One region of the Pantoea sp. SYBGC1 genome, then DNA from elsewhere that is predicted to be linked to it. Evidence: predicted binding sites of a transcription regulator. Region 1 holds the regulator's gene; each other region holds the start of a gene.
What was found. The regulator LexA, encoded in region 1, represses DNA repair genes until DNA is damaged. The targets are predictions, from matches to a motif close to TNCTGTATGTACATACAGNA.

Region 1 (8,043 bases):
GCCACTCGCTTCATCTCGGTTCATCGCATCTCTCCCCGGTTTGCTGAGCCAGACGGTGGCCACCCTGACGCGGGCTGAACCGCCGTATAACCTGCGTGCTGTCACGTTAAGGTTAACCGCTGCAGCACAAACTGCCAGTTTTGTGCGCTGCTGGCCGATCGGCTGACATCACACGCTGAACCAGCTGTCGCGCTGCCAGTGATGACGCCAGATCAGCCCGAGCGTAATGCCTCTCAGCGCGAGGAATACGGTAATAGCCAGCCATAAACCATGATTTCCGAGCCACGGCAGCGTCAGCAGCGTCAGCGCATAGCCCAGCGCCGCCAGCAGCATGCTGTTGCGCATATCCCGGCCGCGCGTGGCTCCGATAAACATCCCATCCAGCAGATAGCACCAGACGCCAGCCAGCGGCAGGATCACCTGCCAGATAAGATAGCGGTCGGCCGCCTCACGCAGCGACTCAATTGAGGTCAGCAGCGCAACAATTGCCGGGCCGCAGAGGGCGTAAATCACAGCGAACAGCAGCGCCACAATGCCCGCCTGCCGGCAGGCGGCATACCAAATCAGCCGCAGCCGGCTGCGATCGCCTGCGCCGGTCGCCTCACCGGAGCAGGCTTCCACCGCATACGCAAAACCATCCAGCGCATAGGCGGTAAAAGTCAGGAACATCAGCAATACCGCATTGACCGCAACCACGTCAGCGCCGAGTCGCGCGCCCAGCAGCGTCAGCGAGGCGAAACAGAGCTGCAGCAGCAGCGAACGCAGCATGATGTCGCGGTTAAGCCGGAACAGGCGCGCGGCGTCGCCGCGCCAGCTGGCTTTAAGCAGCGATAATGATATGCCGCGCAGCGCCAGCACCCGCGCCACCATCCAAACCCCCACGGCCAGCGTCACATAGTCCGCGACGGCGGTGGCCGCTGCGGCGCCCGCCACGCCCCAGTGCCACTGCAGAACAAACAGCAGATCGAGCAGGATATTCACGACGTTGCCGGTGATAAGCAGCACCATCGGCGCGCGCGCATACTGTACGCCGAGCAGCCAGCCGAGGATCACCAGGTTTGCCAGCGTGGCAGGCGCGCTGAGCCAGCGGATAGCGATAAAGGTTTGCGCCTGCTGCTGCACCGCCTCGCTGCCGCCCATCAGCGCGGCTGCCAGCTCGCTGACCGGCGTTCGTAGCACAATGAACAGCACGCCTGCCGCCAGCGCAATCAGCATCGGCTGGATCAGCGCGCGCGCCAGCGCTGGCTTATTGCCGGCGCCGAACGCCTGCGCCGTCAGGCCAGTGGTGCTCATGCGCAAAAAGAGCAGCAGCATAAAGACAAAGCTGGTGGCCGTTGCGCCCACGGCTACGCCGCCGAGGTAAACCGGGCTGTCGAGGTGGCCAATGATAGCCGTATCCACAATGCCCAGCAGCGGTACGCTGATATTAGAGAGGATCATGGGCAGCGCCAGGCGCCAGAGCGTGCGATCAGAAGAGGTAAACAGCGGCATCAGCCAGTCCTGTTATTGCGGGCAACGCGCCTCATGCAGCTGCACGGCGCCACGGTTGGAAGCAGAGGGGTAATATAGCAGACCGCGGCCTGTGCAGGCACAGACCGCAGCGGGGGGGCTAACCAGGTATTACAGCCATTCACCGGTGCGGACAATACCGACAGCCAGACCTTCAACGGTCAGAGACTGCTGGCGCGTATCCACTTCGATAGGCTGAAAATCGCTGTTTTCCGGCAGCAGATGCACGATAGCACCCTGCTTTTTCCAGCGTTTTACGGTGACTTCGTCATCAATGCGCGCTACCACGACCTGGCCATTACGCACATCCTGGGTTTTATGCACGGCAAGCAGATCGCCATCCATAATTCCGATATCTTTCATCGACATGCCGCTAACGCGCAGCAGAAAATCCGCGCTCGGCTTGAACAGGTTAGCATCGACCTGATAGTGGGTCTCGATGTGCTCCTGAGCCAGCAGCGGCTCGCCGGCAGCGACACGCCCGATCAGCGGCAGTCCGCCGCTTGTCTCTTCTTCCATCAGCAAGCGAATGCCGCGCGAGGCGCCAGAGACAATCTCAATGACTCCTTTACGCGCCAGCGCTTTCAGGTGCTCTTCAGCCGCATTGGGTGAGCGGAAGCCCAGCTGTGAAGCAATTTCAGCACGCGTTGGCGGCATGCCGGTTGAATTAATATGGTCGCGAATCAGGTCATAGACCTGCTGCTGCCTGCTGGTTAACGCTTTCATCCCGCCCCCTGGTTGTTTATACAGTCGCTGTGAGTATATACAGGTATTGGCGAAATGAAAACCGCAGCTGCGGCAAAAATCAGCGATATCTCGGTACGGGCGGCCTTAATATGCGCGCGGCCAGAGCAGCGTGATCCAGACAAACAGCGCGAGAAGGATCGTCAGCAGCACGGCGGCAGAACCCATATCCTTGGCGCGGCCCGCCAGCGGATGACGCTCCTGGCCGATTCTGTCGACCACCGCCTCAATCGCGCTGTTGAGGATTTCCACTACCACCACCAGTATCACCGAACCAATCAGCAGCACGCGCGTCACTGCGTCCACATCCAGCCAGCAGGCGACGACCACCGCAATCACCGCTGCAACGGCCTCCTGACGAAAGGCCGCTTCATGTTGCCAGGCCGCGCGAATGCCCTGCCAGGAGTAGCCCGCCGCTTTGATGATACGTAGCAGGCCGGTAACGTTATTTGCCATGAATAGGGAACCCTTGAGTAATTTTGGCGTCAATGAGTGCGCAGCGTGCGATGGCACAGCCACAGATCTTCGCTGCACTTTCTGGTATGCTTGCCGCGCTTTGCTAACAAGAGGCTTCAAGTTGTCTATGTCAGGTTGGCGTAAACTCTATTACAAATTATTGAATTTACCACTCTCTATTTTGGTAAAAAGTAAGGTCATACCGACCGATCCGGTTTCGGAGCACGGTATCGATCCCACCCGTCCCGTGATGTATGTTTTGCCTTATGATTCAAAGGCGGACCTGCTTACATTGCGTAACCAGTGTCTGCGGCTTGATCTGCCCGATCCGCTCGCGCCGCTGGAGATTGACGGCACGCTGCTGCCGCGTCATGTGTTTATCCATGATGGCCCGCGTGTCTTTCCTTACTACGTGGCGAACCCGGAGTCAGTGAAACTGTTTCACGACTATCTGGATCTGCATCGTAATAACCCGCAGCTGGATGTCCAGATGCTGCCGGTGGCGGTGATGTTTGGCCGTGCGCCAGGGCGTGAAATTCAGGGCGAGCCTACGCCGCATCTGCGCGTACTGAATGGCGTACAGAAGTTTTTCGCCATTCTCTGGCACGGCCGCGACAGCTTCGTCCGCTTCTCTTCCACCGTCTCGCTGCGCCAGATGGCGACCGAACACGGCACGGATAAGTCGATTGCACAGAAGCTGGCGCGCGTGGCGCGTATTCACTTTGCCCGCCAGCGTCTGGCTGCGGTAGGACCCAGCCTGCCCGCCCGTCAGGATCTGTTCAACAAGCTGCTGCAGTCGAAAGCGATTGAAAAAGCGGTTGAAGATGAAGCGCGCAGCAAAAAGATTTCGCATGAAAAAGCGCAGCAAAATGCCGTTGAGATGATGGAAGAGATCGCGGCAGACTTCTCGTATGAGGCGATTCGCGTTACCGACCGCATTATGGGCTGGCTCTGGAGCCGCCTCTATCAGGGCATAAGCGTCAACGGCGGCGAGCGCGTGCGTCAGCTGGCGCAGGATGGACATGAAATAGTCTATGTGCCTTGCCATCGCAGCCATATGGATTACCTGCTGCTCTCCTACGTGCTTTATCATCAGGGGCTGGTGCCGCCGCACATCGCTGCCGGTATCAATCTCAACTTCTGGCCAGCCGGCCCCATTTTCCGCCGGCTGGGGGCCTTCTTTATTCGCCGTACCTTTAAGGGCAATAAACTCTACTCCACCGTATTCCGCGAATATCTGGGCGAGCTGTTCAGCCGCGGTTACTCGGTTGAGTACTTTGTTGAGGGCGGACGCTCGCGTACTGGCCGCCTGCTCGATCCTAAAACCGGCACGCTCTCAATGACGCTGCAGGCGCTGCTGCGCGGCGGCAGCCGCCCGATTACGTTTGTACCGATCTATATCGGCTATGAGCACGTAATGGAAGTGGGTACTTACGCCAAAGAGCTGCGCGGCGCGGCCAAAGAGAAAGAGGGCTTTGTACAGATGGTGCGCGGCCTGCGTAAGCTGCGCAATCTCGGTCAGGGCTACGTTAACTTTGGCGAACCGCTGCCGCTGGTTAACTACCTGAACAAGCATATTCCCGAGTGGCGCGAGGCGATCGACCCTATCGATCCGCAGCGTCCCGCGTGGATGACGCCAGCGGTAAACGATATCGCTGCCCGCCTGATGGTGCGCATTAACGAAGCGGGTGCGGCCAACGCCATGAATCTGTGTGTGACCGCGCTGCTGGCGTCGCGCCAGCGCTCTCTGACGCGTGAGCAGCTGACGGAGCAGCTGGAGTGCTACACTCAGCTGCTGCGCAACGTGCCCTATTCACCGGAAGCGACGGTGCCCGATCTGAGCGCCGAAGCGCTGCTGGATCACGCGATGAGCATGAACAAGTTTGAAACCGAGCAGGACAGCATTGGCGATATCATTATTCTGCCGCGCGAGCAGGCCGTGCTGATGACCTACTACCGGAATAACATTCAGCACATGCTGGTGATGCCGTCGCTGATTGCCGCGATTGTGCAGCAGCACCGCGAAATCAGCGAAGCAGAGCTTTTGCGCCAGGTAAGCCTGGTCTATCCGATGCTGAAAAGTGAACTGTTCCTGCGCTGGGAAAATGCCGAACTGCCGGCGCTGCTCAGTGCGCTGTGTGCGGAGATGGCGCGACAGGGGCTGGTAACGCAGCTGGATGGGCAGATTAAGCTGAGCACCGCGCGCTATCGCTCGCTGCAGCTGCTGGCAGCCGGTATTCGCGAAACGCTGCAGCGCTTTGCGATCACTTTCGCCATTCTCAGTGCCAAACCCACGATCAACCGTGGCACGCTGGAGAAAGAGAGCCGCACGCTGGCGCAGCGTCTGTCAGTGCTGCACGGTATCAATGCGCCGGAGTTCTTTGATAAGGCGGTATTTACCACGCTGGTACTGACGCTGCGCGATGAGCGCTATATCAGCGACTCAGGTGATGCCGATGCGGAGCGCACGCACGCGATGTGGCAGATGCTGGCGGAGCTGGTCACCAGCGACGTGCGTCTGACGATTGAGAGTGCGATCGCACACGAGTAAGGCAAGGCAGGGACGCATGATGCGTCCCTGCCGGTTCAGAACAGCGCCAGAAACGGCTGCGTATTCAGCAGCACGCCAGCAAACAGCACCAGTCCGACGTAGTTGTTGTTCAGAAAGGCCTGAAAGCAGGCGTCGCGTTCGCGGCGGGCGATCAGGCTTTGCTGATAGACAAACAGCGCGCCGGCAGCCAGCAGTGACCAGTAGAATGCCCCGTTCAGATTCAGCATACTTCCCACCAGCGCCATCAGCCCCAGCGTAGCCAGCTGCAGCAGGCCAATAATCAGCTTGTCAAAACGACCAAACAGAATCGCCGTAGATTTAACGCCTATTTTCAGATCGTCATCGCGATCCACCATGGCGTACTGGGTATCGTAGGCCACCGTCCAGCAGATGTTAGCGAAGAACACCAGCCAGCAGACTAAAGGTAAGGACTCACTTACTGCAGCCCATCCCATCGGGATCGCCCAGCCAAAGGCTGCGCCAAGTACCACCTGCGGCAGATGGGTATAGCGTTTCATAAAGGGGTAGACCCACGCCAGCGCCAGCCCGCCAAAAGAGAGCAGAATGGTCATGCGATTCATGGTCAGCACCAGCATAAACGCCAGCAGGCCCAGCGCGGCAAACAGCAGCTTTGCCTCTTTCTCTGAAACCGCCCCGCTCGCCAGCGGCCGGCCGGCGGTGCGTTTGACATGACCATCCACTTTGCGATCGGCGTAATCATTAATGACGCAGCCGGCAGCGCGCATAACGATGACGCCAAGCACAAACACGATCAGCACCGGGAGCGGCGGTACCGCCATGCCAGCCAGCCACAGCGCCCAGAGCGTGGGCCACATCAGCAGCAGCGTGCCGATAGGTTTGTCGATGCGCATCAGGCGGCTGTAAGCCTGCCATTTGCTTACAGGTAGTGATTTTTGCACAGGTTTCATCCTTGCTGCAGCGCGCGGTAAAGCGGCGATGCCGGTAAAAAAAGTTCAGTTAACAGAAGGGGCTTCTCCGAAAGGCGCAGGCGAGAACGCCGTCCCCACAAATCGCCGGCCTGGCCAGGATGAATAAAATCGCGGCTCAGCGCTGAAGAGGCAAAAAGATAGCGCCCCAGCGGGCGTGTACCAAGCTGCTGCAGCATCTGCTCCGGTCCCTGCAGCGTACTCTCGGGCACTACGGTGCGGCCCAGCAGCCACGGCTCGCCGTCGCCGCACAGCACAATTTCACGCAGCCAGAAGCGCGTATCGTCCGGCAGAAAAGCCGCTTCTGCTGCCACTTCCGCCGCGCTGACAAAGCCTTCACGGATGGGTTGAACGGTAACCTGCCGGCAGTGCTGCTCAAAACGGCGCGTCATGGAATCTTCTTCCATCAGCCAGTCGGTCAGCGGTGCAGGCAGCAGCGAGGAGGCGGGTAACCACTGCAGGGCATATAACTGGCGCAGCGCATCGTGCGACATCAGGCGATCTCCGGCAAAAAAGTTGCCTTAGTTTACCGCAGAGCACGGCCGCTGGCACGGCCGCGAGCGCCAGAGATGATAAGGAACGCTATTCGCGCTTCAGCCGGTTGCTGTTTGCCAGCCACAGCGTGACCACCAGGATCAGGATCGCAGCGGAATAGCAGAGCGTGTCGAACGGGTTTTTGTGGTCAACGATAATCAGCCGGATAATGGCGGTGATCCCGATATAAACAAAGTAGCGCAGCGGAAAGTGATAGCCCGACTGAAAATATTTCACAATCAGCGCGATAAATTCAAAGTAGAGAAAGTAGATCACAATGCCTTCAATCAGCAGATAGGATGACGCCTGTTCACCGGTGCTGAACAGCACGTTAGCCAGATGAATCGTCTCCTTGCCGAGAAATACCACCAGGATCACGGCCAGGATCAACAGGCCGATGTTAAGTACCCACTGCAGCACCGTCGCGATAAGCTGACCGGCGGCTGATTTATCTGTCATTGCTGCGTCCTTAATGCGCAAATGAGAAGAGCGCTATCATGCTGCAATGTGATCTGAATCACAATATGACGTTAAGGTAGCGGTTCTCCGTCAGGGGCAGCGTAAACGCCGCGGATATCTCATCGCAGTGAACCGGATTCAGCTACAGTTAACAGGTCGACGCCGCTTCAGGTTATTTATATCTAACGAAAAATTCATGCGGTGCGCTACCGGTTTTCCCCCCGCTGCCGTGTTTGCCAGGCAGGCAGCTGGCTGCTTTTTGCCTGGCATACAGGAGTCTGCGACCGTGTTAACTCTGCTCAATCTGCTTTCTGCTGTCGCACTGCTGGTCTGGGGCACCCACATTGTGCGCACCGGCATCATGCGCGTGTACGGTGCCGATTTGCGTCGGGTACTGAGCCGCAGCGTGGAAAAAAAACCGATGGCTTTTCTGGCCGGCATTGGCGTTACCGCTCTGGTACAGAGCAGTAACGCCACCACGCTGCTGGTCACCTCGTTTGTGGCGCAAAACCTGGTCAGCCTGACACCTGCCCTGGTGGTGGTACTGGGGGCTGATGTCGGCACGGCCATTATGGCGCGCGTGCTGACCTTCGATCTCTCCTGGCTCTCCCCGCTGTTTATCTTTTTTGGCGTGGTTTTTTTTCTCAGCCGCAAACAGACGCGCGTCGGACAGATGGGCCGTGCCGCCATTGGTCTCGGGCTGATCCTGCTGGCGCTGCAGCTGATTGTCACCGCTGCACGTCCGATAACGCAGGCTTCGGGCGTACAGGTGCTCTTCTCCACCCTGACCGGCGATACGCTGCTGGACGCGTTAATCGGCGCCGTTTTTGCCATCATTAGCTA
Region 2 (8,043 bases), on a different contig from region 1:
AGCTGCAGAGTACGCTGAACAATCTCAACCAGCTCACCGGCAGTCCGGCAATGAAAACATTGCCTGCTGATATGCAGCAGACACTGCGCGAACTCAACCGCAGCATGAAAGGGCTGCAGCCGGGATCGCCAGCGTACAACAAACTGGTGGGAGATATGCAGCGGCTTGATCAGGTGTTGCGTGAGCTGCAGCCGGTGCTGAAAACGCTGAACGCGAAAAGCAATGCCCTGGTATTTGAAGCGAAGCCAGGCCAGGATCCGCAGCCAAAGAGGGCGAAACAGTGAAAAAAGCCATCATCGCAGGAGCTATGTTGCTGCTGGCAGGGTGCAGCACAACCATCGACACCACCTACTATCAGCTGCCGGCAGGCAGCAGTACGGTACGCGTCGCCAGCAGCGCGGGCAGCAGCCAGCCGATGCTGTGGGTAGAACATGTGAACGTGCCTGACTATCTGGCAGGCAACGGACTGGTTTATCAGACCAGCGATGTCAAATATGTTATTGCCACCAATAATCTCTGGGCCAGCCCGCTCGATCAGCAGCTGCAGCAGACGCTGATTGCTAATCTGAGTCAGGCGCTGCCGGACCGCGTGGTCGCCGCGTCACCGCATGGAGAGGGCTACGATACGCTTAACGTCAGCGTAAGTGGTTTTCAGGGACGTTACGACGGTCGGGTTGTGGTGAGCGGCGAATGGCTGCTGCAGCATCAGGATCGGTTAATCAAGCGCAGCTTTAGTCTGACGTTGCCGCAAAATGAGGATGGTTATGATGCGCTGGTCCGCACCCTGGCCGCAGGCTGGCAGCAGACCGCACAGCAGATCGCGAACAGTGTGGTTTCGCTAAATTAGGAATTGGTTTAGATCATTGCTAAGTCCCTGATTCTTCGTAGCAACACTGCGCCGGAGATCGGGGGCTTTTTTTTTGCCTAATCAGAAACATAGACACTGCTTTGACATTTCTTTATGTCATTTTAACGGCACAACCGTGACGCTGGCGTGAATTTTGCGCATTGCTTTTTCTGCGCATTGGGGTTAGAACTTTACTGTGGCTGAACATTAATTCGCCACTCTTTCTTTCCACCAGATTCCACCAGACCTGAAATGAGGGAAACGCGGTATGAAGAGACAGAAGAGAGACCGTTTAGAACGTGCACATTCACGCGGTTATCAGGCCGGCATTACTGGCCGCTCTAAGGAGCTGTGCCCCTATCAACTGATCGATGCGCGGTCTCACTGGCTGGGAGGCTGGCGTCAGGCCATGGAGGACAGGTCGGCGGTGGCGTAGCCCTGCCGGATGTCAGCAAAGGGAAAACCTCCGCCGCGGCGGAGGTTTTGTTAAGCAGGATCAGAATGCAGAGGTATCTTTAAACAGACCGACTTTCAGATCGGTAGCGGTGTAGATCAGATTACCGTCAACAAAGACTTCACCATCTGCAACACCCATCACCAGCTTGCGGTTGATTACGCGCTTGAAGTGAATTTTATAGGTCACTTTTTTCGCTGTTGGCAGCACCTGACCGGTAAACTTCACTTCGCCCACGCCCAGCGCACGGCCTTTGCCTTCCGCGCCTAACCAGCCGAGATAGAAACCAACCAGCTGCCACATGGCATCCAGGCCCAGACAGCCAGGCATAACCGGATCGCCTTTGAAATGGCAATCGAAGAACCAGAGATCGGGACGAATATCCAGTTCAGCTTCAACAAAACCTTTGTCGAAGTTACCGCCATCTTCGGTCATTTTGACCACACGGTCCATCATCAACATGTTGTCAGAGGGCAGCGGTGGCCCATTTTCGCCGAACAGTTCGCCGCGACCTGAGGCAACCAGGTCTTCTTTGCTATAGGATTCGCGTTTATCTACCATGTTCTCAATATGCCTTCTTTTAGTGAAGCCCGAATATTAGCGAACAGTTGTACGCCGGGCAATGCCCCTATTTGTGGTTAAACCAGTTGAGCCAGCGTAATGGCCATGGACGGGGTGCAGATTCCTGCTGGTTAAACTGCGTAATGCGGGTCTGAATCATAGTCAGCAGCGATTCACCGCTCTCACTCTGCCACGCCACGCCGGTCAGCAGCGGCAGGGCTTCATCAATACGGTCAATCGCCCAGAGATGGAACTCTCCTGCTTTCACCGCGTCAACGATCTCCTGACTAAGACTGAGATGACGCACGTTAGAGGCAGGCAGAATAACGCCCTGTTTACCGGTCAGCTCACGCGCCTGGCAGACATGAAAAAATCCTTCGATTTTTTCATTGAGGCCACCGACCGGCTGCACATTACCAAACTGATCAACAGAGCCGGTCACCGCAATCTGCTGGCTCAGCGGCTGACTGGCCAGCGCGCTGATCAACGCGCACAGCTCTGCCAGCGAGGCGCTGTCACCATCTACCTCAGAGTAAGATTGTTCAAACACCATCGAAGCAGAGAAGGGCAGTGGCTGATCGAGCTCCAGCTCAGCAATCAGGTAGGCCTGCATAATCATCATGCCTTTGGCATGGATGTTACCGCCCAGCTCAGCTTTACGCTCCACGTCGTTGAGTTCGCCATCGCCCGGATGCACCACGCAGGTAATACGCGACGGCTCACCCCAGGCGCGCGGGTGTCCCGGAAACTCAATAACCGACAGGCCATTGATCTGTCCGATAACCTCGCCGTCTGTTTCAATCATGATCTGATTTAGCAGGATCTCATCGCGCATGCGTTCAGTCAGGTAGTTTTCCCGCCACTGGCGCGCTTCAAGCGCCTCCGTCAGCGCTTCACCATTAATGATGTCGCCGTGCAGGGCGGCCTCATGCAGCTGTCGCCTCAGCCAGCGCGGACAGAGCGGCAGCGTATCCTGATCGCCGGAAAAACGTACCGCTTCCGTCAGCAGCGGTGGCCAGAAATCAGCCTCCGGAGCATTAAGATCTGCCCGTGCTGCCTGCGTCAGAACCCACTGACACCAGTTGAGCATATCGCTCTCATCAGCAATCTGCAGGTTCTCTTCAAACTCACTGTAGAGCGCCATTTCGTGCACTTCGGCATCCAGCTCCTGAAAACTGGCCAGCGCATCGCGATCGCCGCACAGAACCAGCCGGACGCTGAGCGGCAGAGCCGGAATTGTCACCGGCAGGGGCTGTCGCTCATCCTGCGAATACCACTCAAACCGCTGCAGTTCAATACACCGGCGCAGACGCAGCCAGAGCAGGGGCTGTGCCAGCAGCGTATTAATAGACAGGATCAGCGTACCGCCGTTGGCGCGATGCAGCAGCCCGGGCTCAGGCATCACGCGATCTTTATACTGACGCACGCAGCCAAACAGCTGCTCTGCTTCGATCCAGTCAGCATAAAATACGCCGCCGCTGCTGGTAAAAGGACGGTTGATGTCTGAAGGCGGCAGCAGCGTAACGGTGTCGCCCATCACATGATAGTCACCGCCATAAAGCTGCCCGGCATCAGGCTGAAAACGCCGTGCGGCTTCGGCAATCCAGGCGAGATAGTCGCTATTTTCCTGGCTGCGTAACAGCAGCAGCGGAAAACCCGCAGACTGATGGTGTAAATGCGCCAGCGCATTCAGCAAACGCGGCTGAACCGCGGCAAGGCTATCGCTATCTTTCAGTGAAACCGTTGAAAAAAGGGTCTGCCAGGGGGTGCTATCTGGCTGCAGGGCTTGCCACGTAAGTTGGTTGCTGGTCAAAATATTCGCATTAGTCTGATTTAGGAAAAGCGTGATTATACAGGATACAACCGGGTTTATCACGGCGAGTTCCGGTAGTGGGTGTGACAGAAACGACATGTTTTTCGTTGCTGCATCGAACAAAAAAGCTGTTATTCTTAAGTTGTTACATGGTCACGGTGGGATTCCGATGAAATACCAGCAGCTTGAAAATCTGGAAAGTGGATGGAAATGGAAATACCTGGTGAAAAAACATCGGGAGGGGGAGCTGATCACCCGCTATCTGGAACTCAGCGCGGCACAGGCTGCGGTTGACGCGCTGCTTGCGCTGGAAAATACGCCGGTTGAGGTGAACCAGTGGATTGCGCAGCATATCCATCCCGGTCTGGAAAATCGCCTGAAGCAAACCATACGTGCCCGCCGCAAGCGTCACTTTAATGCTGAACACCAGCATACGCGTAAAAAATCGATCGATTTAGAGTATCTGGTGTGGCAACGGCTGGCGGGTCTGGCGCAGCGCCGTCACTGCACGCTCTCTGAGACAATTGTACAGCTGATTGAAGACGCCGAACGGAAAGAGAAATATGCCAGCCAGATGTCTACGTTAAAGCAGGATCTGCAGGCCATTTTAGGCAGTGAAGAGAACAAAAAGTAAGCAGATAGCAGAAGCAAAAAACCCCGCCGGAGCGGGGTTTTTTTTACGCGATAACTTAAGCCTGTGGCTGAGTTACAACGTCTTTGATGCCTTTCACGTCGATCTCAACGCGACGGTCTGGACCCAGGCAGTCGATCAGGGCATTACGGCCTTTCACGCTGTCACAGGTGTTGCCAGTAACCGGGTTGGATTCGCCCATGCCACGTGCAGAGATTTTGTTAGCCGGAATACCTTTAGATACCAGGTAGTCGACAACAGACTGAGCACGTTTCTCAGACAGTTTCTGGTTGTACTGGTCTGAACCGATGCGGTCGGTAAAGCCCAGAACCACAACGGAACCATCTTTAGGATCCATTGAGCTCAGCTGGCTGTACAGCTGATCCAGAGCCTGCTGGCCTTCTGGCTTCAGGGTAGATTTGTTGAAGGTGAACAGCACGTCAGATTTCAGAGTGAAACGCTTGGTTTCAACAACCGGAGCTGGTGCCGGAGCTGGTGCAGCGATTGGTGCAGCAGCTTCATCCTGACCGAAGCGGTATGCAACGCCTACGCTCAGCATGCCGTTGTCTGGACGCGCGCCAACGGTACCTGCATCACCAATGTTGTTAACCCACTGGTAATCCAGACGGGTTGCCCAGTTTTTGGTCACTGCGTATTCAACACCCACTGCAGCCAGCGGAGAAACGCCGGTGTCGTGGTCGCTGCGGCGTTCGCCGGTCAGAGTATTGTTCTGGGTAGAATCTGCACGCCATACCATGCCACCCAGACGGGTGTACACGTCAAGGTCATCAGCAATTGGGTAGCTCAGTTTAGCTGCCAGCTGAACGCCCTGCGCTTTGAATGCGCCGTTGATGTTGTCGCCTTTGTTAGGCATACGGCCCAGCCAGTCATAGCCCAGCTCGAAGCCCAGGTATGGGTTCGCCTGATAGCCCAGGAAAGCACCTGCGCCCAGCTGAGATTCGTGAGTTGGACCGTCGTTGTTCGCGTAACCGTTACCGTAGTAACCAGTATCGTGATACTGAGACCAGCCCAGTTTAGCACCGGTGTACCAGGTGTCATCTTTAGGAGCGGCCTGCGCTACGGTAGCGAAGCCAGCCAGTGCCACTGCAATTGCGATAGCTGTCTTTTTCATTTTGCGCCTCGTTATCATCCAAATAGGCAATGAGCAAAAAGGTTGCTCTTGGTTGTAATCCTTCGCCGGGTCTGAACGCTCGCTTATGACTCTACCGAAAAAACGGAGGTTATTGAGCACCCTGGCGAGCTAAAGTCTACAACGAGATTGAAAACTTACAAGTATGATGTGAGGTGAGCAGGTAAAAAAACAGGTGTAAATACACACATTTTAACAATTGACGGGGCAAAATTTTCGTTCTGTAAATAGAGAATTGCAGCTAAGCCCTTGTCCTGACTGGCGGGAACATTATCAGTAGCTTAGCGGCAACAGGCCGGAAAAAAAAGCTGAGATAAATCTCACTTTTTACTTAATGAAACAAATCCGAGGGAATTTTTGTGCTTCCGGGTTGTCTGGCAGAAATGATATCAGCTTCTTCCGGTCGCATAATCAGACCCAAAGCTTCGCCTTCTTCTGCTGCCTGCTGCAGCATCTGACGCTCAGTTTCATGCAGTTCCGGTATCCACGCCAGCACTACGCTGTAATTTCCGGTACGCAGCGCTTTCACCATATTCTCAACCGTATTGAGCCGGTCTGATTCAGTAATATGCATACTTTTCTCAAGCGGCAGACCAGCCTGCTGGATCCAGCGGCGGCTCACTTTGTGCGTCGGCGTCAGCCAGAGCTGCCAGCGTGACTGTTCGCTCAGCTGTTTGAGCACCGGGAGCAGAAGCAATTGCATCATGCCAGGATGCTCACTGTAGCGTAATTCCGTTATACCGCCCATTGACGGCTGAACTGCAGTGGAAGGCGCTAACCAGGAGGAACAATCAACAGGGCCAGAGAAATGCGTGCGCATAATATACTCGCTCAGTAGTGAACTGGATGAATGTACAGTACTGTTTAAATTAACAGAGATCAACTTCATTTTCTGAAAATGTCTCTCAAAACTGGCAGAAGATGACACCAAAGGCATTTTATTCATTGAATCAGTAAATCGTTTTTTTTATCTTCTAACTGAATGAATAGTCACTGTTTTATAGGAAATACCCTGCACAAGGAATGAGGAAAAGGGACATGATGAAGCGAAAAAATGAGGTAGTAGAACAATCGATCGACGCCCTGTCGGTTCTGGGAGATATAGAGTCGCGTACGCAGTTTGGCGGCTATGCTCTGGCCATTGAGCGCGTAGTGTTCGCCTATATCGATAATGACACGCTCTACCTGCGCGCCAGTGAGGCGCTGCGGCTTTATACCGTTCAGCGGCCGCTGGAGCCGCTGGTTTACCGTAAGCGCGGCATCCCTGTCACCCTGAGCTACTTCAAAGTTGATCAGCAACTATGGCAGGACAGGGGGCAGCTGATCCGTTTGTCAGCCAGCTCCCTGCAGGCGGCACAGGCTGATGCCGCAGTAAAACATATTTCGCTGCGGCTCAAAGATCTTCCTAATCTCAGTTTGCGTATGGAGCTGATGCTGCATAAAGCGGGGATCAGTTCGGTGGAATCGCTGCAGGAGATGGGGTCACGACAGAGCTGGCTTAAGCTGCGCAGCGTCAACAAGCATGTCGGGTTGAAAACGCTGCTGGCACTTGAAGGGGCGATCTCTGGCCATCATCAGGCGGCGCTTCCGGCTGACGTAAAAGAGGCGCTGAGCAGCTGGTATCAGGAGCGGCTACGCCGGTAAACCCGAGAGCCGCTGTTACTGTTTCAGGCCTGCGCCAGAGCGCGGCGCAGGCGGGCAATCTCAGGCCGCAGTGTGATCAGTAAATCGAGCTGCTGCAAAATCAACGGTGCCTGGGCTTCAGAGCTGGTTTTCAGTTCGCCGATGCGCTGCTGAAGCGTATGTTGCATCGCGGCTACCCGATCGTTCGTCACGCACTCAATCTGTAAAACATCCTCAACAAAACAGACGGCGTCATCAAGCAGCGTGAGCAATTTCCCCGGCGTTAAGCGGGTGCGATGTGCGCCCAGCGCTGAGATATAGCTCAGAAACGAGTGATTAAGACAGAGCAGTCTGAAGGCGTGCTCCCGCAGCGTCTGCTCTGCCCGGCGCTCACTATTTATATTCGATACCACAGAGGCGAGTTCGGCGTCAGCGTTGTGCGCATCCCGGCGTGCGACCCGGTAAGCCAGCCGGTTATCTTTGCCCTGATGATACTGTTCCATGATGGCATCCAGATAGCGGCAGTTAGCATTCAGCGCGCGATCGGCTATGGTGGTGAGCTTGCGAAAACGCCAGTCAGGCCAGACAAACGCCACCGCCAGCCAGGCGAGTCCGCATCCCAGAAGCGTATCAACAATCCGCGGCAGGGCCACGTCAAAGCCTTCACCCAGCAAGTTGAAGCAGAGCAGTACCAGCAGGGTAATAAACAGCGTGGCCTGCGCATACTGAATCTGACGGAAAGCAAAAAACAGCACGCCGCTGAGGACGATCAGCAGCAGCTGCCCCTCCACCGAGGGCACCAGCCACAGCACCGGCAGCCCGATTGCCACCCCTGCCAGCGTCCCCCCGATACGCAGCGCCAGCCGGCGACGCGTGGCGTTATAGTTGGGCTGACAGACAAACAGGCTGGTAAGCAGTATCCAGTAACCGCGCTGCAGCCCGGTAATCTGAATAAAGGCATAAC
Region 3 (8,043 bases), on a different contig from region 1:
TTGTAGAACCACAGATTTTTGCCGTCGGAGACAATAACGCTCTCATCCGGCGCCGTCATGTGCCAGTTAAACAGGCTGGGACGCTTGACCCACAGCTCACCTTCACCATCCTGCACATTGGCACCGCTGCCGTCGGTGACTTTCTGGCTAAAGCTGGCATGGAAGCTGTTTACTTTATTCAGGCGCTGCTGCAGGTCGCCGGAGGCATCCGCCAGAGCTGATGCTGAAACAAAACCGGCCAGCAGGCCACAGGCAATAACGCGTAATTTCATCTGATTCGATTCCTTATTCACTGTTCCTGATACTCACTGCTATTAAACGTAGTTGCCGTATTGTCTCTTCGACAGAAGAAAAAGCCGAAAGGTCCCAAAGATATGGGGATTGCGCAACAGATAAACAATGGGCCAGTTGTTAACTGGCCCATCAGGAAAGTTGTGCTGTCAGCCGGCGTTACATCTCATGTGGCGGCGGTGAAAGCACCTCGCGGTTACCGTTATGGCCCGGCTCAGAAACGATCCCCTGCGCTTCCATCTGCTCAATGATACGTGCCGCACGGTTATAGCCGATACGGAACTGACGCTGTACACCAGAGATAGAGGCGCGACGTTTCTCAACCACAAAGGAGACGGCCTGATCGAATAGCGGATCGAGCTCTTCATCACCATCCATCCCGCCTGCGCCGCCTTCGCTCTCCTCGCCCGCGGTGATGCTGTCGATATACTGCGGGCGTCCGCGCGCTTTCCAGTCCTGCACAACAGCATGCACTTCCTGATCGCGCACGAAGGCGCCGTGCACGCGTACCGGCATTGAGGAGTTAGGTGGCATATAGAGCATATCACCCATTCCCAGCAGCGATTCTGCGCCGCCCTGATCGAGGATGGTACGCGAGTCAATCTTACTTGATACCGTAAAAGCGATACGCGTAGGAATGTTGGCTTTAATCAGACCGGTAATCACGTCAACCGACGGACGCTGGGTCGCCAGCACCAGGTGAATACCGGCAGCACGGGCTTTCTGCGCCAGACGCGCTATCAGCTCTTCTACCTTTTTACCCACCGCCATCATCAGATCGGCAAACTCATCCACCAGCACCACGATATAGGGCAGCTTTTCCAGTACGGGTGGCGTCATGTCCATGCTGTCACCCGGCTTCCAGAACGGATCGGGAATCGGACGGCCCATCGCCGCAGCCTGCTCAATCTTTTCGTTATAACCGGCGAGGTTACGTACGCCCAGCGCAGACATCAGTTTGTAGCGACGCTCCATCTCCACCACGCTCCAGCGCAGCGCGTTAGCAGCGTCTTTCATGTCGGTGACCACCTCGGTAAGCAGGTGCGGGATCCCTTCATAAACTGACAGCTCAAGCATTTTCGGGTCGATCATGATAAAGCGCACCTCTTCCGGTGTCGCTTTATAGAGCATGCTGATGATCATGGTGTTAACGCCAACCGACTTACCGGAACCGGTGGTACCGGCAACCAGCAGGTGTGGCATTTTAGCCAGATCGGCGACAACAGGCTGTCCGGAGATATCTTTACCCAGCACCACTGACAGAGGAGAGGGATTATCGCGGAACTTATCGCAATCCAGCACTTCACGCAGATAGACCGTCTGACGATGTTTGTTCGGCAGCTCAAGTCCAACGTAAGGTTTACCGGGGATCACCTCTACCACACGCACTGCCACGGCTGAGAGTGAACGCGCCAGATCGCGGGAAAGGTTTGAGATCCTCGCCGCTTTAACGCCCGGCGCCAGATCGAGCTCAAAGCGGGTGATCACCGGACCCGGAGAGATCCCCACCACTTCCGCTTTTACCCGGTAGTCAGCCAGACGCGCTTCTACCAGGCGCGCCGTCTGTTCCAGAGCAAACATATCCACCGGCTCTTCTTCTTCCGGTGGAGCCGTCAGCAGCTCAAGTACCGGAAGCGGCGTGGAAGGTTTTTCCAGCGGTCGTTCATGACGCACCAGGAAAGGGTGAAACAGACTATCCTGCGCCGGTACAGCCGGTGCTGCGGCAGGCTCTGCTGCAAATCCGGCGCTGCCCGCTTCACTGTATGAAGGCGGTGAGGCCGGCTCTGCGGACATAGCAGGTTCTGCTGCCGGTGCGGCTGGCCGCTGCCACTGTGCGGCGGGTTCCGCTGCCGGTGCGGCTGGTTCTGCGGCCGGTACGGCTGGCTGCTGCCATTGTGCTGCGGGTTCTGCGGCCGGTGCGGCTGGCTGCTGCCACTGTGCTTCAGGCTCCGGCGTTGCCGCAATAGTAAACAGCGGTTCACTCGGCGTATCATCAACCAGATCTTTCATCGGCGAGAAGTCAAAAGCGGCTGAGGTATCCAGATTGAACACCGGCGCTTTTTCTTCCTGCGGTGCGCTGTAGCGCTGCTGCTGCTGCGCCGCAAACTGGCTCGCCAGCTGCGCCTGATGCTGTGCCTCCTGATCGTCCTCTTCAGTATGCGACTCCCAGCTTTCACCATAGCGCTGCTGCTGCTGTGACTGAAATGCATCACGCAGCTGCGCTTCCTGAAGCGTAGCCTCTTCCTCATACTGCGGCTGATGCAGCGTGGCGCTCACGTCAGGCTGTTGCTGCTCGGCTTCTTCGCGCGCTTTCTCTTCTGCCATACGCTGTGAAGGCAGTTTGATGCCATAAGAGGCGAGTTCACGTCGGGTCGGCAGTTTAACTTTGTTAGGTCGCGGCAGCTCCGGACCAATCCCCTGTTTTACCTGCGGGTTACGATCGCGCTCAGGCACAATGTCAAAAACAGGCGACAGCGACTCTTCCGCACGCTGTACGGCAGCAGTGGCAGCACCTGTGGCCGCAGCGGCCGTAAATGCAGGGGCAGCAGCAGAGAAGCGATCGGCACTTTGCCAGTCGCCCATGCGCGGGCCATCTTCATCCGGTGCAGCAGGCGACGCGACAGGCTCTGCCGGCAGTTCAAAATGATAAAGCGGTGGCGTCTGTGGTGCTGGCGTGGCGGTCACAACCGGTTGCGATGTGACCGGCTGCGGCACGGCAGCCTGCGTAACTGCTGGCTCCGCCGTCAGTGCAGGTTCTGCTACGGCAGCCGGAGCGGGCGGCGCCTGACGGGCAGCTTCACTGACAGCAGAAAGCGCCGCAGCGGTTGCGCCGGACGCTTTGACCAGCAGCGGTTCGCTGGCCAGCTCAGCAGAGAGTGCAGGTGCAGGTGCAGGTGCAGGCGCTCGCGGCGCAGCCAGCAGAACATCCTCTTCGTCAGCAGCCTGAGACGCTACAACCGGACGCGATGGGACATCCGCTTCCTCTTCATACTCATCCTCTTCCCAGCGATCGTCATGACGAGAGCGGTTGCTGGCAAATGTCAGCACGCCCATCACCACGCTCCCGATTTTTTCAGCGATAGCGAGCCATGACCAGCCGGTATAGAGCGTGATGCCTGCGGCCCAGATACAGAGCAGCGTCAGCGTGCCGGTTGCACCATGCAGCCACGGCGCCATGGCATTGCTGACCAGACTGCCAATCACCCCGCCTGAGGCAAAGTACCAGATATCATCCACGTTCAGTGCAGCCAGTCCGCAGGTGGTCACCACCAGGGCCAGCACGCCTATCAGACGCAGTCCAACGGCAAAATAGTCGATATAATCCTGCCGATCGCGCTGACGGAAAGTGATCCAGCACAGCCCCAGGATAACGGGTGGAATGGCATAGGCCATCACGCCAAAGATAAACAGCAACGTATCTGCCAGCCAGGCACCCGGGCTACCCCCGATATTGTGGATAGGTTCATGCCATGCGGTCTGAGACCAGCTGGGATCGGAAGGGTTAAAACTGACCAGTGACACCATCAGATAGATGGCGAACAAGGCTACAAGGATGAGCAACGCCTCGAGCAGACGACGTCCACTGCTCAGCGGTTGTAACGAAACATCTTTATCTTCTGTGTATTCCTGGCTCAAGAGAACTCTCCAGGTGCCTGTAAAATAAGAAGGCAACAGCGCCGGAAGAGCCCGACGCTGGTCCTGTATGAATTCACAGGAGTGTACCTAAATCCTGCACGCTTTGCACCTTCCCTGCGTTAGCGGGTTTTTATGACCAGCCGGTTACTCTGTTTTACCTCTTCCATCACGACATAGGTACGGGTGTCATTTACGCCTGGCAGGCGCAGCAAGGTTTCTCCCAGCAGTTTACGATAGGCAGACATATCAGGCACGCGGGTTTTCAGCAGATAGTCAAAGTCACCGGAAACGAGGTGACACTCTTGAGTTTCCTCAAGTTTTTGCACTGCTGCGTTAAATTGCTCAAACACGTCAGGGGCACCGCGATTCAGAGTAATCTCAACAAATACCAGCAGGGATGCATCAAGGTAGTGCGGGTTGAGCTGAGCGGTGTAGCCCAGGATAAAACCCTGTCGCTCCAGACGGCGAACACGCTCAAGGCATGGCGTTGGCGATAGGCCTACGCGCTTGGAAAGCTCAACATTGGAGATACGACCATCTTTTTGCAGTTCATTCAGGATATTTCTGTCGATACGATCCAGATCTTTTCCGGGGCGCTTTTTATTGTCTACCATTATTATTGTCTCTCTTAATTCCTTCCCTATGCCTGCCACAACCCTGAAAAATGCGTATTCCAGAGCCTTACTGAATTGAAGACTATAAGCCTGTGCAGTCGCGCACCATCCGTATGACGCATGCTGTCTGTCCACATCATGCGTCACTACCAATGTCAGGCTGAGATTTTCTGACGCCACTGCGCAAAACAGCACTGAATTACCGTTCTGAACCGCCAGAGACTCTCTGCTTCTTCCAATGTTTTCGCAAATGCGCAGGCGATTGTCAAAGTAAAACATCTAAATTCAGTACAAGATGCCAGATACCGTGCTGGAGCCCTGTTTTTAAATGATATTTTCAGGGCAACGATGCTTTTTATTTACTCAGAATGCACTCTTTTAGCGCAACACTGCAGCAGAGATGCGTTTCATCGTCTACGCCGCTTGCAGCAATCGCTAACAAAATGGTGCAAAGCTTTTTTTGCTGTCCTAATTTCCCTACAATCAAAATTACTGTTGTCAGAAACACACTGAGGAATGCATGAGTACGGCCAAACACAGCAAACTGCTTATTCTGGGCTCAGGCCCAGCCGGTTATACCGCTGCAGTTTATGCGGCACGCGCTAACCTGAATCCGGTTCTGGTTACCGGTCTGGAAAAGGGCGGCCAGCTTACGACGACCACCGAAGTTGAAAACTGGCCAGGCGACCCGCATGACCTGACCGGGCCGTCGCTGATGGAGCGTATGCATGCGCATGCCGAAAAATTCAACACCGAAATCCTGTTCGATCATATTCATACCGTTGACCTGCAGCAGCGCCCTTTTCGCCTGACCGGTGACAGTGGCGAATATACGGCGGACGCCCTGATTATTGCGACGGGTGCCTCTGCGCGCTATCTGGGTCTGCCTTCTGAAGAGGCATTTAAGGGCCGTGGCGTCTCTGCCTGTGCAACCTGCGACGGGTTTTTCTATCGCAACCAGAAAGTTGCGGTGATCGGCGGAGGCAATACTGCTGTTGAAGAGGCACTCTACCTTGCCAACATCGCGTCTGAGGTGCATCTGATCCACCGTCGCGACACCTTCCGCGCAGAGAAGATTCTGATCGACCGGCTGATGGAAAAAGTGCGCAGCGGCAACATTGTGCTGCATACGCACCGCACGCTGGAAGAAGTGACCGGTGATCAGATGGGTGTGACCGGCGTGAAGCTACTGGCAACTAACGGTGAGCCTGCAGAATCGCTTGAGGTCGCAGGCCTGTTTGTCGCCATCGGCCACAGTCCAAATACCGCTATTTTTGAGGGCCAGCTGGCGCTGGAGAATGGCTACATTAAGGTGCAGTCCGGCCTGCACGGTAACGCCACGCAGACCAGTATTCCGGGCGTCTTTGCCGCAGGCGATGTGATGGATCACACTTATCGTCAGGCGATTACCTCTGCCGGTACCGGCTGTATGGCAGCGCTGGACGCAGAGCGCTATCTGGATGGTCTGGTTAAAACCGATCGGTAACGTGTTAATAACCTGATCATAATCAAAGTAAGGCGATCTGTTCAGGTCGCCTTTTTTATGTACCGCGTGCTAAAGTGCTGCCGATCGCAATAACCGGATACTTTATCAGGTTTTCGCTTTGTTTCAGAAGAGCAGACGACAGTATGAATAAATCACGGCAAAAGCGCCTGCTGAGCTGGTTACGGCAGCAGCGGGCTTCCGGTGCTACCGCCCTGCAGCTGGCTGCGCTATGCGGCTTTGCCTCCGCACTCGTCCTTATCGCCCAGGCGTGGCTGATGGCTACGCTACTGCAGCAGCTGGTCGTCTCCGATCGGCCCCGCTCGTCGCTGGTCACTCATTTTCTGCTGTTGCTGTTCTGTTTTCTGTTGCGTGCCGGCTTTAACTATGGCCGGGAGATGGCAGGCTTCCGCGCCGGTCTCGCCATCCGGCGGGCGCTGCGGCGCCAGCTGCTTGATCGCATCGATGCGCTCGGACCGGCCTGGATACAGGGCAGGCCTGCCGGCAGCTGGTCAACGCTGCTGCTTGAGCAGATTGAACAGCTGCAGGAATATTATGCGCGTTATCTGCCACAGATGACGCTGGCGGTCGTAATTCCCTGCGCAATTCTGGTAGCTGTGTTTCCCGTTAACTGGGCTGCAGGGCTGATTCTGCTGGTTACCGCTCCGCTGATCCCGCTATTTATGGCGCTGGTGGGCATGGGTGCAGCGGATGCCAGCCGGCGTAACTTTCTCGCGCTATCGCGCCTGAGCGGCGATTTTTACGATCGTCTGCGCGGACGCGATACGCTGCGGCTGTTTCACCGCGCAGCGGCTGAGAAACAGGCTATTGCCGCCAGCACCGACAGCTTTCGGCAGCGGACAATGGAGGTGCTGCGCCTCGCTTTTCTCTCCTCGGCGGTGCTGGAATTTTTCGCCTCGCTGGCGATTGCCGTTGTCGCCGTCTATTTTGGCTTTTCATACCTTGGCGAATTTGATTTTGGCCATTACGGTACCGGCGTAACGCTGTTTGCCGGCTTTCTCGCGCTAATTCTTGCGCCGGAGTTTTTCCAGCCGCTGCGCGATCTGGGCACCTTTTATCACGCCAAAGCGCAGGCGGCAGGCGCAGCAGATGCGCTGGAAACCTTCCTGCAGGCGACACCGGATGCCTGGCCACAGGAGCCGGTTCGCCCGTGGTGTGACGAGGAGCCTCTGACGCTGACCGCAGAGGATCTGGTGGTAATGAGTCCTGGCGGCCACGCGCTGACGCAGCCGCTTAATTTTACCCTGCGCGCAGGCTGCCGGGTCGCGCTGGTCGGTGAAAGCGGCGCAGGCAAAACCGTGCTGATGAACGCGCTGCTCGGTTTCCTGCCCTGGCAGGGCGTGCTGCGGGCCAATGGCGTGGATCTGCGTCATATCGATCGTGCAGGCTGGCAGCGACAGCTTGCCTGGGTGGGACAGAATCCGCAGCTGCCCGCACAAACGCTGCGCGATAACCTGATGCCGGATCGGCCCGTTGAGGAGAGCAGACTACAGGCTGTATTAGCCCAGGCTGGCGTAAGCGCATTTCTGACGAGCCTGCCGCTGGGGCTGGATACGCCGACTGGCGAGGATGGCGTCGGGCTTTCCGTTGGTCAGGCACAGCGGATTGCGGTTGCCCGCGCGCTGCTGAAGCCGGCAAAACTGCTGCTGCTGGATGAACCGGGTTCAGGCCTGGACAGTACCAGTGAATATCACGTCATGCAGGCGCTTAATCAGGCGGCACGGCAGCAGACGACGTTAATGATTACGCACCAGCTGCACGATCTGGCGCAGTGGGATGAAGTGTGGGTCATGCAGCAGGGTGCGCTGGTACAGCGGGGAAGCTGGCAGCAGCTCAGCAGGGAGCCCGGGCTGCTGCAGGAGATGATTCGGCAACGTCAGCAGGAGGTTCCACTGTGCGCTCATTAATGCCTTTTCTGCGTCTGTTCCGGCAGCACCCCTGGCGCCTGGGATTGGGGATCGCGCTGGCTATCCTCACCCTGCTTGCCAGTGTGAGCCT

Region 2: sulA (SOS-induced cell division inhibitor SulA) is a predicted target of LexA. The motif match lies at 6,297-6,316, and genes of this name have one in related genera.
Region 3: AC2CF9_RS00185 (DNA translocase FtsK 4TM domain-containing protein) is a predicted target of LexA. The motif match lies at 3,989-4,008, and genes of this name have one in related genera.

The regions. Positions count from the first base shown of each region.
Region 1 is NZ_JBXUNM010000010.1:56,997-65,039, reverse strand. Features, by position in the region: gene AC2CF9_RS15235 (CsbD family protein) at 1-24, opposite strand, end outside; gene dinF (MATE family efflux transporter DinF) at 169-1,491, opposite strand; gene lexA (transcriptional repressor LexA) at 1,621-2,235, opposite strand; gene AC2CF9_RS15220 (diacylglycerol kinase) at 2,341-2,709, opposite strand; gene plsB (glycerol-3-phosphate 1-O-acyltransferase PlsB) at 2,837-5,260, shown strand; gene ubiA (4-hydroxybenzoate octaprenyltransferase) at 5,296-6,189, opposite strand; gene ubiC (chorismate lyase) at 6,186-6,701, opposite strand; gene psiE (phosphate-starvation-inducible protein PsiE) at 6,790-7,200, opposite strand; gene AC2CF9_RS15195 (Na/Pi cotransporter family protein) at 7,487-8,043, shown strand, end outside.
Region 2 is NZ_JBXUNM010000001.1:100,864-108,906, forward strand. Features, by position in the region: gene pqiB (intermembrane transport protein PqiB) at 1-284, shown strand, start outside; gene pqiC (membrane integrity-associated transporter subunit PqiC) at 281-847, shown strand; gene rmf (ribosome modulation factor) at 1,116-1,283, shown strand; gene fabA (bifunctional 3-hydroxydecanoyl-ACP dehydratase/trans-2-decenoyl-ACP isomerase) at 1,344-1,862, opposite strand; gene AC2CF9_RS00440 (AAA family ATPase) at 1,930-3,774, opposite strand; gene matP (macrodomain Ter protein MatP) at 3,845-4,309, shown strand; gene ompA (porin OmpA) at 4,365-5,438, opposite strand; gene sulA (SOS-induced cell division inhibitor SulA) at 5,788-6,276, opposite strand; gene AC2CF9_RS00460 (TfoX/Sxy family DNA transformation protein) at 6,498-7,100, shown strand; gene yccS (YccS family putative transporter) at 7,124-8,043, opposite strand, start outside.
Region 3 is NZ_JBXUNM010000001.1:32,024-40,066, reverse strand. Features, by position in the region: gene lolA (outer membrane lipoprotein periplasmic chaperone LolA) at 1-272, opposite strand, end outside; gene AC2CF9_RS00185 (DNA translocase FtsK 4TM domain-containing protein) at 451-3,927, opposite strand; gene lrp (leucine-responsive transcriptional regulator Lrp) at 4,047-4,541, opposite strand; gene trxB (thioredoxin-disulfide reductase) at 5,062-6,027, shown strand; gene cydD (heme ABC transporter permease/ATP-binding protein CydD) at 6,171-7,952, shown strand; gene cydC (heme ABC transporter ATP-binding protein/permease CydC) at 7,940-8,043, shown strand, end outside.